2 regions of the Acidovorax sp. AC410 genome follow, and region 1 is predicted to be linked to the other one. Evidence: predicted binding sites of a transcription regulator. Region 1 holds the regulator's gene; the other holds the start of a gene.

Region 1 (7,206 bases):
CGCCTGGTTGGCGGCCAGGATGTGCAAGCTCTTCTCATCGACGAGCCACACCGCCTCCAGCAAACCATCGATCCATGCCTGCGGCAGCGGCCGGATCACGCTCCACCCTCTTCGGGGACGGGGGCCACGGCACGCTCGAAGAAATAGCAGATGCGCTTGCGCGGCGACAGGTAGTCGAGCGCTTCGCGCGGCAGCTGGGCAGGCTTCAAGCTGCGGCGGATACCGAGCTCGGGCACCGTCTCCAGATCGAGGATGGGTGCCTCGTCCTTGGGCACGCGCGCATCGTGCACGATCACCTTGGGCCGCAGCGGCCGCGAGGAGTTGACCGAGGCCACGATGGCGTAGCGGTCGTTGACCAACTGCACGATGGAGCCCGGCGGGTACACCCCCATCATGCGGATGAAGGCCCCCAGCACCACGGCATCGAAGCGCGCCTTGTGCTGGGCAAAAATCACCGACAGCGCCTCGTGCGGGGTCAGTCCGCCCATGCCGCTGCCAGGGCTGCACAGGCGGTCGTAGTGGTTGACCAGCGCCAACACCTGGCCGGGGCGCGAGAGGTCTGCCGCCGTGAGCCGCATCGGAAAACCGCTGCCGTCCACCATTTCATGGTGCTGCGCAATGGCCAGCAGCACCGGCTTGCCCAGGCCCATGCGGCCCGCCAGCGCCACCGACTCGCGCACATGGCCTTCGTAGCGGGCGCGGTCGGGCGCGGGCATGTGCGCCTGTACGTTCTTGAATGCGTCGGGCAGGCGCAGCTTGCCCAGGTCGTGGATCAGGGCCGCCACGCCCAGGTCCTGCAGGTCCTCGACCTTCATGCCCAGGGCCTTGCCCAGCAGCAGGCTGACGACCAGCACATTCACCGGGTGCAGCGCACCGGGTTCGCCCACCCCCTCGGAGAGCAGGCGGATCACCGAATCGCCGTTGTTGAGCAGGTCGCTGACGCAGCCGGCCACCAGCACCTCACCGTCGGTGCGGGCGCGCTCGGGATGGTCCACAACCACCTTTTCCAGCGCCACATAGCGGCGCGTGGCCTCGCCAAAGCGCTGGTTGCACTGCGCCAGGGCACTGTTCTGCGCCTCCAGCAACCGGCGTCGGCGCGCAGCGGCCTCGTCCACCGCCGGGTCGCGCGGCGGGGCCGGCGGCTCTGCAGGTGCGGCTGCTTCGCCAGCGCCGGCATCCTGGGTCGCCTCGGGGCTGCCCACCGGCGCCAGCGCCAGTTCGCGCAGGTCGGGGTCGCTCTTCTTGGGGACGTAACGCACCTCGGTCAGCCCCAGCTCGCGCAAGGTGGCGATCTGTTCGGCGGACGCTACCCGGAAACTGCTCACCGGAAACGGATGGTGCATCCAGCCCAGATCGAGCTGGATATACATGCCGATGCGCAGTTGGCGGATATCGATGAGGATGGAAGAATTCACTTCAGGCGTACGTGAGGAAACACGGCGGCACTTCTGCCACCATTGGTTACACCCATTATCTCCAGTTCTTGGTGCTTGTCTTGCCCCGCCATGTCTTAGGACATACCCCCCACTCCGGGGCTGGCGGGGGCCGCGGCCCGCTTTACCTATTGGTAAAAACCCTGCGGTGGCTCGCGACCCGAAAGGCTGCCCGTGCAGACCCGGTCAGCCCCATGCGTGCGTACAAGTACGTAGGACATGCAAAACAACAGTCCGCCCTGCCCCGCCCAAGGCCCTCGGATGTATCACCGGCACCACAGCGAGGGCTTGTAGACCAGGTCCATCCACAGCGCCCAGCCGGCGGCCGCACACAGCAGCCCCCCGGCCACGCGGGTGCCCCAGTCGGCCCGGGCCTGGTTCAGGCGGCTGCGCAGCCGCGACCACAGCCAGGGCCCGCCCACCAGCCACAGGCCACTGCCCAGGGCGAACAGCGCCATGGTGGCCGCCCCCTGCACCGGCCCGCCGCTGAGCGCCGCGACCAGCAGGGCCGAGTACAGCAGGCCGCAGGGCATCAGCGCCCACAGCAGCCCGGCGGCGCCCACACCGCCCGCCCCCGCCGTGAGCGGCCACACGCGCTGCCATACCGCACGGCCCAGGCCTTCCACCCAGGCCGGCTGGCGCGCCTGCACCAGGAGCAGCAGGCCCCAGGCCATGATGGCCAGGTGCAGAAAGGTCCAGGCCGGCTCCAACGCGGCCGTGCGCTGGGTCAGCCAGGCCAGGCTGTCCATCGCGGTCGCAGCGGCCGCGCCCAGACCCGCATAGCCGGCCACCCGCCCGCCATGGAAAGCGATGGATCGCGCCAAGGAGAAGGAGGGTGCGACAGGGGCCACGGCAAGCCCTGCACCGACCGGCCCGGCCCAGCGAACGGGTTGTTCCCCGCCCTGCCCCACCAGCGCCCCGCAAGGCGCCGCGCACATGGCCAGGCAGTGCGGGCCGCCGGCCAGCCCCATCAGCAGCGCAGTCCAGCCCAGGGTGGTCAGCATGGTCAGATGATTCTTGAAAAGCGGGCCCGGTTGCGGTCGGCCTGCAAATAGCGGTCGAACACCATGGCGATGCCGCGCACGAAGAACCAGCCCATGGCCGAAACGGTGATGCCCTCCTGGGTCACGCTGACCAGGCCCTGCTCCTGCATGCCTTCGAGCTGCTCCAGTTCGGCCGCAAAGGTGCGCCGGAAGTCGATCAGCCAGCCCGCCTCGATGGATTCGAACAGCAGCTCCCCCTGGCACATCAGCGCCATGATGACGGCGCGGCGCACCAGGTCGTCGCGGTTCAGCGCCAGGCCGCGCACCACGGGCAGGCGGCCCTGGTCCAGCAGGTCGTAGTACTCGTCCAGGGTCTTGGCGTTCTGGCTGTAGGTGGCGCCCACCCGGCCGATGGCCGAGACCCCGAGGGCGATCAGGTCGCAATCGGGCTGGGTGCTGTAGCCCTGGAAGTTGCGGTGCAGCCGCCCCTGGCGCTTGGCCACGGCCAGCGCATCGGTGGGCAGCGCGAAGTGGTCCATGCCCACATACACATAGCCCGCGTCCATGAATTGCTGCAGCGAGCGCGAGAGCATGGCCACCTTGGAAGGCGCCGCCGGCAGCTCGGCCGGCACGATGCGCCGCTGCGGCTTGAAGCGCTCGGGCAGGTGCGCGTAGGCATACAGCGCAATGCGGTCGGGCCGCAACTGCTTGACCTGCTCCAGCGTGCGGTCGAAGGATTCGGGCGTCTGCCGCGGCAGGCCATAGATCAGGTCCACGTTGACCGACTCGAAGCCCAGGCTGCGCGCCGCCTCCACCAGCGCAAACACCTGCCCGGCCGGCTGCACGCGGTGCACGGCCTTCTGCACGTCGGCATCGAAGTCCTGCACGCCAAAGCTCAGGCGGTTGAACCCGAGCTCGGCCAGCACCGCCAGGCGCTCGGGGGTCACGGTGCGCGGGTCCACCTCGATGGAGTATTCGCCGCCCGGCGCAAACGTGAAGCTGCGCCTGAGCACCGCCATCAGCTCGCGCAGCTTGTCGTCCGACAGAAAGGTGGGCGTGCCCCCGCCCAGGTGCAGCTGGCTCACCATCTGGCCCGTGCCGCAGTGGGCCGTGTGCAGCGCCACCTCGCGCGCCAGGTAGCGCAGGTAGACGTCGCCCCGGTCGTGGTGCCTGGTGATGATCTTGTTGCAGGCGCAGTAGTAGCACAGCGATTCGCAGAACGGAATGTGTACATACAGCGACAGCGGCAGCGCCTTGCCCGGCGTGCCCGCCTTGCGCTGGGCCAGTGCCAGCACATACTCGTCTTCGCCAAAGGCTTCTACAAAACGGTCCGCCGTGGGGTAAGAGGTATAACGGGGACCAGGCACATCGAAACGGCTCAGAAGTTCGGGCGTCACAGCGGTCATTTGGGGGAAATCCTTCTTTGGTAAGGACTTTGCCGCAGCCGTTGCCCACCGACCTTGATGTAGATCAAGTGTTCACGGAGTCAGAGTGGCGACAATTTGATGCATGTCAGCCACCACCACGCTCCTCTCCCCGGACACGGTCCGCCCGCGCATCCAACCAGCGTCCACGCCCATGAACCCGCTTGCCATCAAAGTCGCCTGCTCCAACTGCAACCTGCGCGAGCTGTGCATGCCCGTGGGCCTGGACGAGAAGCAGCTGGAGCGCATCGACGAGATCGTGGCCGTGCGGCGCAAGATCAAGCGCGGGGGCACGCTGTTCCACAACGGCGAGATGTTCACCTCGCTGTACGCCATCCGCACCGGCTTCTTCAAGACCTGCGTGGCCACCGAGGACGGGCGCGACCAGGTGACGGGCTTTCAGATGGCGGGCGAGATCATCGGCCTGGACGGCATCGTCAACGACCACCACACCTGCGACGCCGTGGCCCTGGAGGATGCCGAGGTCTGCGTGATGCCGTTCGACCGCATCGAGGAGCTCTCGCGCGAGGTCACGGCCCTGCAGCACCATGTGCACAAGATCATGAGCCGCGAGATCGTGCGCGAGCACGGGGTCATGCTGCTGCTGGGCAGCATGCGCGCCGAGGAGCGCCTGGCCGCCTTTCTGCTGAACCTGGTGCAGCGCCTGCACGCGCGCGGGTTCTCGCAGTCCGAGCTGGTGCTGCGCATGACGCGCGAAGAAATCGGCAGCTACCTGGGCCTCAAGCTCGAAACCGTGAGCCGCACCTTCTCGAAGTTCGCCGAGGACGGCATCGTCGAGGTCAAGCAGCGCCATGTGCGCATCCTCGACACCGATGCCTTGAAGCGCATCGTCAACTCGCAGACGTGTAACTAACCCCTCAGACCTGGACCTGCAGGCGGGCCAGCACCTCGGTCTTGCCGCTGCGGTCTGCGCGCAGGATCAGCGCCTCGCCCGAACTGGTGTTGGTGCTGGCCAGATCGGACAGCACGAACATATGGGTGAACCAGGCCTCGAAACTCCCGCGCCGGGCCGAGGCGGCCACCAGCGCCTGGCGCAGCTCGCGCAGGTGGCCGGCACCGGTGGTCTCCGGCGCGCCGCGCGGCGAGCCCAGCGCGGGCCACACCTGGGGGGCGGCAAATGCCAGCGTGGCACTGTCGATGCAGCGGCACCAGGGGCTCGAAAGCACCTTGGCCGGCTGCAGCTGGCGCTCCTTGAACCACGCCCCGGTGCGCCGCGCCTGCTCGCGCCCTTCTTCGCTGAGGTTGCGCTGCGTGCCGCAATCGCCCAGGCGAAACCCCGGTGGATCGAAGGTGCCAGGTGCCAGCGCATGGCGGAACGCGGCCACCACCCCGCCCTTGCGCAGCAGGGCCTCGGCCTCGGCGTCCTGGGCGGCCCAGGCGTGCAGCGTGGTCAACGCCAGCCCGGCGCCCAGCACGGTGCGCCGGCCAACGGCCGCTTCAGGCTGCGGGCTGGAAGGCATAGCCATTGCCCGATGCCGCCATGCGCCCGAATGCCGGGAACGGGAAGTGAAAGCCCCCCAGCATGGCATTGCTGGCGGTGATGCGTTGGAACACCTCGCGCCGCACCTTGCGCGCGGCCTCGGCATCCATGTCGAAGGTCACGGCCCAGTCGGGGTTGCGTGCGAAGAGGGCCGGCACATTGGTCAGGTCGGCCACGTAAAAGAAGTTCTGGCCGGCGGACTTGAGCTCGAACAGCGTGTGGCCCGGTGTGTGCCCGTAGGCCGCCACGGACTGGATGCCCGGCGCCACTTCGGTGCCCGCCCCGAACTGCACCAGCGTGTCGGCCGGCATGGTGGCAAAGGTGCGGCGCACGTTCTCGAAGGCGCCCTTCATGCCCGCAGGGGCAGCCGCCATGCGGGCATCGTCCATCCAGAAGGCATGCTCGGCGGCCGGCACCAGCACCTTGGCCTTGGGGAAGGTCAGCGCGCCCGCCTTGTTGCGAATGCCGTTGATGTGGTCGCCGTGGTAGTGGCTGATGAGCACGGTGTCGATGTCATCGGCCTTCAGGCCTGCAGCGGCCAGGCTGTCGAGCAGCTTGCCGGTGGTGGGGCCGCCAAACTCACCCAGGCCCGTGTCGATCAAAATCTTGCGCCCGCCTGCCAGCACCAGGAAGGGGGTGTAGGGCACGTCGATGTAGTCCATGGGCAGGCCCTGCGAGGTGAGCAGCGCACGCACTTCGGCAAGCGGCGCGTTCTTCACGAACTCCTCGCCCAGCGGGCGGCGCGTGATGCCATCGACCAGCGCCACCACCTCCGCATCGCCCACCTTCATGCGCCGAAAGCCGGGGTTGGGCAAGGTGGGCGTACCGAAGTTGGGCGCGTTCTGCGCCCACACGGGCACGAACGAGCCCGCAGCGTAAAAGGCGGGGGCGGCAAGCCCAGCACCCAGGAAATGGCGACGTGACAGCATGAAACTCTCCGGTATTGAGTTGAACTGATGAGTTTTCAACTGTAACGGGGAGTGGCACGATGGCACCAGACCCGCTGCAAACCTGTAGGCGCCATGGGGTTTTGCCGGGAGCCCGCGGTCCTCAATCGAGGGTGATGCGCTGCGCCTTGATCAGCTTGTGCCACCGGTCCGTCTCGGTGCGGATCAGGTCCGCATACTGGGCCGGCGTGCTGGCCACGGGCTCGATGCCGAAGTCCACCAGCTTTTGCTTGACCGCAGGCTGGTTGATGGCGGCGGCCACCTGCTTTTGCAGCGACGCCACCACGTCTGCCGGTGTGCCTGCGGGCGCGACGATGCCCACCTGGGCAGACGCCTCGACGTTCTTGAAGCCCAGTTCGGCGAAGGTTGGCACATCGGGCAGCTGCGGCAGCCGCTTGGCGCTGGCCACGGCCAGCGGGCGCACCTTGCCGGCCTTGATGAAGGCGCCACCGGCGGCCAGGTCGACCATCATGGCGGGGATCTGCCCGCCGGCCAGGTCCGTCAGCGCCGGCGCAGCGCCGCGGTAGGGGATGTGGGTCATGAACAGGCCGGCATCGACCTTGAGCAGCTCCATCGCCAGGTGGTGCGGGCTGCCCGCGCCGGCCGAGCCGAAGCTCATGGCGCCGGGCTTGGCCTTGGCCTTGGCGACGAAGTCCTTGGCATCCTTGAAGTCGGCGCCCGGGTTGACCACCAGGATCATCGGGAACTTGCCCATCAGGGTCACGGGCAACAGGTCCTTGCTGGGGTTGTAGGTGAGCTTGCTGTACAGCGCGGGGTTGAACACCATGGTGCCGTTGTCGGCCGACAGGATGGTGTAGCCATCGGGCGCGGCGCGGCCCGTTTCCACGGCGGCGATGGCCGTGTTGCCACCGGGCTTGTTGTCGATCAGCACCGGCTGGCCGATCTGGGTCGAGAGCT
Region 2 (7,206 bases), 2.0 Mb from region 1:
GATGGTGTGGAACGTGCGCAAGCTGCGCGACTACGCGCTCAGTGTGCAGGGCCCCGCCGCTGGCGACCGGGACTCGCCGCCCACCCCGGCCCTGGCGGTGCCCGAGGTGCCCGGCGAGCTGGGTGACCTGGCCCGTGCCATGGACCGCATGCGTGCGCGGCTGGAAGGGCGCGACTACATCGAGGGCTATGTGCGCGCGCTCACCCACGAACTCAAGAGCCCCGTGGCCGCCATCCGCGGTGCAGGCGAGCTGCTGCAGGACGAGCTGCCCGCCGCCGACCGGACCGAGTTCGCGACCCAGGTGGTGCAGCAGAGCGAGCGCCTGCAGCGCATCATCGACCGCCTGCTGGAGCTGAGCAAACTGGAACAGCGCCACCATGCCGACGCCCAGGCCCCCGTGGCGCTGCAGGGCTGCGCAGAAGCGGCCGTGGCCCAGACCCGGGGCCGCGCGGGCCAGCGCGGCATCACCCTGGCCATCACCGGCAGCGGCGCCAGCGGGCCGTGGGAGTCGGAACTGGTGACCCTGGCCTTGACCAACCTGCTGGACAACGCCATCGACTTTGCCCCCGCCGGCAGCAGCGTGCAGGTGGAACTGGTCGGCGCCACCGTGGCCGTGCAGGACAGCGGCCCCGGCGTGCCCGACTACGCCCTGCCCCGCCTGGGCGAGCGCTTCTTCACCACCGCCCGGCCCGGCGGCGAGCGCAGCGGCTCGGGCCTGGGCCTGGCCATCGTGCGGCGCGTGATGGCGCTGCACGGCGGGCAGATGGCGGTGCGCAATACGGCGCCGGGCTTGCGGGTGGAGCTGGAGTTCCGCAGCGTCTAGCCAGCGGTGGCAAGCCGTGGCTGGGCGTTCAGGAAGTGGATCAGGTCACCAACGGTGGTGACCCGGTCGTAGAAGGGATTGGCCTGCGGACAAGAGAGGTCGCGGCCCGCGCGCTGGGCCATATCCACCAAAAGATCGTCCAGGTCTTCGGAGTCCAACCGCAGGTCGTCCTCCAGACGGTCTGTCGCTCGCAGCGGCAGCAGCCATCTTGCCGAGTAATAGCTCTGAAGCTCCTCGTACACCGACCGGACGACCCAGGTGTCCACCTTCCGGCAGTCGATGGCGCGTGCGAACTGGCAGATGGACTCTCCCGAGCGTGCCTGCACCCACTGCGCCAGGCGCTTTTCCTGCCGCCGCCCCTCGACAACAACCAGGGTCCCCAGTACTGCGGCTACCGAGCACACGGTGAGGGGATGGGCCCACAAGGCGGACAGCAGTGCCCCCAGCAGTGCCAATGCGGCAACGGCCACGAACAGGCGTTCGCGCCATGACGGGACGGGGCGTCGCGCCCTGGGCATGAATCGAGAGGCTTTTCGCATGGCACTTCTCTTCCAATGCTTGCTGATGAAGACGGTCCATTCTGCCAGCTCGGGTGCACTTCACACCCGCCTCACAAACTTCATCGCCCCCTCACACCCACCGCCAACACTGCCTGCACATTCATCACCTGTGGAGGATTTCTTGAAACACCCCTTGTTCATCAAACTGCTGGGGCTTGCGGCCATCGTGCTGCTGCTCATGGTCGGCCTGGGCCTGATCGAGGACGTGGTGCGCGACCGGCAGCGCTACCGCAGCATGACGGCGCAGAGCGTGGCCGACAGCCTGGCCGGTCCGCAGACACTGATGGGCCCGATGATCCACAGCGCCTGTGTGGAAAGCTGGGACGTGGAGACCGGCAAGGGCGAGGAGCGCCGCACGGTGGAGCAGCGCCGTGAGTTCCTGCTCACGGCCATGCCCGATCAGCTCAAGCTGCGCACCGGCGCCGCGATGGAAGAACGCGCGCGCGGGCTGCACAAGGTCAACACCTTCAACCTCAAGTCGCACATCACCGCGCAGTGGGGCGCGCTCGGCAGCCTGCAGCCGCAAAGCACCATGAAGGGCTCGCGCATGCACTGCGGCGCACCGATCCTGATGGTGGCTGTGGGCGACGCCCGCGGCATCCGCATGGCCCAGGTCACGCTGGGCGAGCAGGCGCTGCCGCTCAAACCCGGCACCTTCCACCCCACCTACACGCGCGGCCTGCACGCCAGCCTGCCCGAGTCGGTGCGCGGCCGGGCCGAGGGCCTGACCGCGACGCTGGACCTGGAACTGGTAGGCACCGAGCGCCTGTCCATCGTGCCCCTGGGCGGCAGCACCGAGGTGCAGATGACCAGCGGCTGGCCACACCCCTCGTTCTCGGGGCGGTTTCTTCCCTCCGAGCGCGAGGTGACGAAAGAGGGGTTCACCGCGCAGTGGCGCCTGTCGTCCCTCGCCACCACGGCCCAGCAGGACATCGCCAACAGCAAGCGCATCTGCGTGAATGGCCAGGACAGCCCGAACGAGTACGCGGCACCGGGCGGCGGCACCGCCAGCGACTGCGCCGACAGCTTCAGCGTGGCCTTCGTCGACCCGGTCAACCCCTACACGCTGGCCGACCGGGCCACCAAGTACGGCGTGCTGTTCATCGCGCTGACCTTTGTGGCCGTGGGCCTGTTCGAGCTCATGAAGAAGCTGCGCGTACACCCGGTGCAGTACCTGCTCGTGGGCAGCGCACTGTGCAGCTTCTTTTTGCTGCTGGTGAGCCTGTCGGAGCACCTGCCCTTTGGCATGGCCTACGGCATCGCGGCCACCGCCTGCGTGCTGCTGCTGGCCTACTACGCGAGCCACATGCTGGGCAGCCTGGCGCGCGGCATTCCGCTGGGCGCGGCCATCGCCCTGCTGTATGGCCTGCTCTACGTGCTGCTGCAGCTGGAGCAGACCGCGCTGGCGGTGGGCGCTATCGCGCTCTTCCTGGTGCTGGCGGCCGTGATGGTGCTGACCCGCAAGGTCAACTGGTATGGGCTGACCCCGCCCGCCAGCACGCCCCGCCCACCCGCCCAACCGGGACTGGCCACCGCCACCCAGCCGGGGAGCCCTTCGTGAACACGTCCGCCACACAGCCTCCCTCGGCCTGGGAGCAACACCTGGCAGCGCCTGTCGCAGAGCCGGCACGGCCTTTGTCGGGCGCTGAAGCCCTGCGTGTCCAACGCTACCGCGACCAGTTGCTGGCCGCCCTGCAGGCACACGACCGGGCCGCGCTGCAATGCGCCAAGCAGGCCGTGCTGCGGGCGGCCTACGGCCCCCAGGGCACATCCGGCCCACCGGCCTCGGCCGCACTGCGCGCGGCGCTGCGCGACCTGTCGTGGCACATGGCGATCCTGTTGCTGCCGCGCCATCCGGCGGGCCGGCTGGCGCACTGAGACAGGCGCAGCCGGCCGCTCAGGCAGCCACCGGCTGTGCCGAAGGCGTTGCAGGTACCGCAGGCGAGCAGCCCGCTGCGCCACAGCCATGCACCAGCCCGCCGGGCAGCGCCTCGGGTGCGTTCACCACGCCGGTGGACGCATCGAAGCCCACGCGGCGCAGGTGCAGCGCCAACGCCGCATCCATGGTCTGCGCATGCTGGGGAAACCACAGCGCCAGCTCGGCGGCCATCATGCGCAGTACCTGCAGGTCACCCTGCACGGCACGCAGCGCACCCTCTCGCATGACCTGCAGCACCACCTTGTGCTGCATGCTGTGGCAGTTGCCCGAAGCAAAGCGCGTGGAGGCCATCCACTGGTCCTCCATGCCGAAGTGCTGTTCGGTGTGGGCGACGAGTGCCTGCCAGCAGGCGAGCAACTGCGCGTCGTCCGAGCGCTCCACCCGGGCCAGGAGCGCGACGAACTCCTCATGGGTTTCATCCATCAACGGCAGGTCCAGTGCCAGTGCGTCCGACCATTCCAGTGCTGCCATGTGCCGTTCCGTTCTTGCAAGCCAATCGAGTGGCCAGCTTAGGCGGGTGCGGGCCGCAAGACTTTGATGCAGGTCAGCTCGCCGCGCAACGTGGCGCTGCCCATGAAAAAGCCCCGCACAGTGCGGGGCTCGGTGGCGCACCATCAGCACAGAGGCCGTGATGCAGGGGCGGGACCGATTTAGCTCTGGCCGTACATGCGCTTGGCGTCGTCCACACACTTGGACTTGGCGTCACCGCTCATGGCGTCGCAGCGCTCCTTGGCGGCCTTGTAGTTGGCTTCGTTCTTCTCGGCCGTGGCGTCCTTGCGGGCTTCGGCGACCTGGGCGCCCTTTTCGGCGGCGTTGTCGGCAGGCTTGGCTGCGGCCTTTGCCACCTTGGCGTTTTCCTTGGCGCTGGTATGGGCTGCCTTGGCATCCTTCACACACACGTCCTTGGCGTTGCCCTTGAGGTCATCGCACTTTTCCTTGGCCACGTCGTAGTCGGCATCGGCACGTGCCATGCGGGCCTTGTTCGTGGCCTTGTCGGAAGGCTTGTGCTGGGCGTCCAGTTCGGCCTTGGCGACGTTTTCGGCGCCCTTGGCTTCCTTGACGCAGATGTCCTTGGCATTGTCCTTCAGGGTGTCGCAGTTGGTCTTGGCGGCTTTGTAGTCGGCCGAGATCTTGTCCTTGGCCGTCTTGTACTCGGCGTCGGTCATGGCCATGGCGGAAGTAGCCAGCAGGCCGGCTGCGATGGAAGCGATCAGGGTACGGGCGAATTTCATGGTTATCTCCTCGGGTCTCAGGGTTGTCTTTTAGGGGGTGTTGAAAGCGCTATGGGCATCCGGTGGCCCGCCAACTGCAGGGCCGGGAGCCCTGGAGGGTTCTGGCAACCGGTGCGCCACGGACTTGTCAGTCGTTGAAGCGGAAGTCAGGATGGCGGCTCTGCCAGTCGCTGAGCTGCTTTTCGGCAGCATCGCGGGCAATGCCCTGGCGTTCCTGCAGCTTGCCCAGGAACTGTTCGCGCTTGCCATCGATGACGTCCAGGTCATCGTTGGTGAGCTTGCCCCACTGCTCGGTGATCTTGCCTTTGAACTGCTTCCAGTTGCCCTTGATGGTGTCTTCGTTCATGGTGTGCATCCTCGAAAAAATTCGCTTCAGCCATCCACTCGGATTGCGTGGAACACTTGCGTGATGCGATGGAGAGACTGTAAGAACGAGTCCGCCTGCAGCGCGTAGTCCGCACCGTGGAACCCACGTCGGCGCACGCCTACGGGCCTGCCGGACAAGCACCCGCTGGAGCGCTCAGGCCGTTTTTGATCGCCGGAAAAGCGGGTGTTGCGGCAATGCATCGAAAAAACGCCGGCTGCTCTCTGTGGCGGCATCTGCGCGTTTCTTTTGGTAACGCTTACTAGCATGTAGGGAATGCAACTTTTGTAGGAGGCTGCCTACACTTCTCTACAAATCTTCACAAAAGTCGCTATGACACACGCCCACGAAGCTTCCGATGCGGCGCTGGCAGCACCGTTGCCCGCCCACGCACCCTCTTCCTTGCCGCCTACCGATGCAGCGCACACGGCATCGGACCCCGTGGGTTCCCCCTGGCTCAAGCTGTCGGCGGCAGCCGCCGCCAGCGCCGCCCTCGCCGCTTGCGGCGGCGGTGAGGCTGAAGCCGAGGCGCCCCAGGCGCTACGGCAGGCGGACAACGCTCCCCACATGCCCTTGCTGGGCGACATGGGCGGCTCGGGCTCTTTCCGGTCGGACCAGGCGGCCAGCCGCACGCCCACACCCGACGAGCTGATGGACTGGGCGGAGATGGTGTTCCCGCAGTACTTCGACTCGCACCAGGCCAGCATCACCAACGGCGCGCTCGTCTTTCGCTACTACGGCGGCACACGCAACTACCTGGGGGTGTACCAGGGCAATGTCGTGGTGCTGGGCCCGCCCACCAACAACGCCGTGGTCAATGTCGGCACGCTGGCCAGCTTTGGCGACGCGGTCTTCTCCAGTGGTCGGCCGTTCAACGACCCGGAGGCGGCGCGCTTTCTGCTGCAGGCGGGCTTTGCAGCCACCACGCAGGACATCGCCACCGTTCGCTCCATCGGGTTCGACGCCTGGCTGAACGCGCAGTTCAACGCCCCCATCGGCATCTCCGGCTGGGAGTGGCTCAACCAGCGCGGGTACGCGACGGTCGACAACTCCACGGCCTACTACGACAACACCTACCCCGGCGATTGCATGATCTGGTCGCAGCTCATGACATCGCCCGACAGCCTGCGCAAGCGGGTGGCGCTGGCGCTGTCGGAGATCTTCGTGGTCTCGCTCTCGGGGCTGGACTTCAACTGGCGCAGCCACGCCATCGCGCACTACTGGGACACGCTGGTCTTTCATTCGTTCGGCAACTTCCGCAACCTGCTGCAGGATGTGTCGCTGAACCCGGCCATGGGCTACTACCTCAACACCCGCGGCAATCAGAAGGAGAACGCCGCCACGGGCCGCCAGCCCGATGAGAACTACGCGCGCGAGGTCATGCAGCTCATGTCCATCGGGCTGGTCATGCTCAACATTGACGGCACCGTGCGCCGCGACGGCGCGGGCCAGCCCATCGAAAGCTACAGCCAGTCCGACGTGACCAACCTGGCGCGCGTGTTCACGGGTTACGACTACAACCAGTCGCTCAACCAGCAGGGCACCGTGCCAGGCACCACCCGCACGGTGCCCAACACCGCCTTCACGCGGCTGCCCATGTCGCTCAATGCCTCGCTGCACTCCAGTCTGGCGGTGAATTTCCTGGGTACCAGCATCCCGGCCAATGCGCCCGGTGCTGCGGCCCTGGCCACGGCGATGGACACCTTGTTCTACCACGGCAACGTGGCGCCTTTCATTTGCAAGCAGCTGATCCAGAGGCTGGTGACCAGCAACCCCTCGCCGGCCTACGTGGCGCGCGTGGCCACGGTGTTCAACAACAACGGCGCCAGCGTACGCGGTGACATGAAGGCGGTGGTCCGCGCCATCCTGCTCGATGACGAGGCACGTTCCTCCGCCGGCCTCACGCAGCCGGGCTTCGGCAAGCTGCGCGAGCCCATGCTGCGCCTGGTACAGTGGGGGCGCACCTTCAACATCAGCTCCAGCTTCGGCAGCTGGAAGATCGGGGACACCAGTTCCGCCAGTTCGCGGCTGGGCCAGAGCCCGCTGCGTTCACCCTCGGTGTTCAACTTCTTTCGGCCCGGCTATGTGCCGCCGTCCACGGCCCTGGCCCAAAGCGGCGCCGTGGCGCCCGAGTTCCAGCTGGTCAACGAAAGCAGCGTGGGTGGCTACCTGAACTACATCCAGGGCGTGATCCGCAACGGCATCTACGTGAATGCACCAGATGTTCCCTTCAACAGCAGCAACGGCACCAACGGCTACGACATCAAGGCGCTGTACACCCATGAGAT

The links. The regulator FNR, encoded in region 1, switches genes on or off when oxygen is low (the NO sensors DNR and NnrR bind a similar motif). The targets are predictions, from matches to a motif close to TTGATNNNNATCAA.
Region 2: a site for FNR is predicted at 3,857-3,870, ahead of AC0IZS_RS10530 (hemerythrin domain-containing protein). Genes of this name have one in related genera too.

What each region holds. Positions count from the first base shown of each region.
Region 1 is NZ_CEEDCG010000001.1:4,285,994-4,293,199, reverse strand. It holds gene AC0IZS_RS19935 (putative bifunctional diguanylate cyclase/phosphodiesterase) at 1-99, opposite strand, end outside; gene AC0IZS_RS19930 (HD-GYP domain-containing protein) at 96-1,415, opposite strand; gene AC0IZS_RS19925 (sulfite exporter TauE/SafE family protein) at 1,700-2,437, opposite strand; gene hemN (oxygen-independent coproporphyrinogen III oxidase) at 2,440-3,822, opposite strand; gene fnr (fumarate/nitrate reduction transcriptional regulator Fnr) at 3,995-4,714, shown strand; gene AC0IZS_RS19910 (histidine phosphatase family protein) at 4,719-5,327, opposite strand; gene AC0IZS_RS19905 (MBL fold metallo-hydrolase) at 5,299-6,270, opposite strand; gene AC0IZS_RS19900 (Bug family tripartite tricarboxylate transporter substrate binding protein) at 6,392-7,206, opposite strand, start outside.
Region 2 is NZ_CEEDCG010000001.1:2,271,879-2,279,084, reverse strand. It holds gene creC (two-component system sensor histidine kinase CreC) at 1-823, shown strand, start outside; gene AC0IZS_RS10545 (hypothetical protein) at 820-1,362, opposite strand; gene creD (cell envelope integrity protein CreD) at 1,505-2,944, shown strand; gene AC0IZS_RS10535 (hypothetical protein) at 2,941-3,261, shown strand; gene AC0IZS_RS10530 (hemerythrin domain-containing protein) at 3,281-3,793, opposite strand; gene AC0IZS_RS10525 (hypothetical protein) at 3,973-4,554, opposite strand; gene AC0IZS_RS10520 (CsbD family protein) at 4,682-4,900, opposite strand; gene AC0IZS_RS10515 (DUF1800 domain-containing protein) at 5,252-7,206, shown strand, end outside.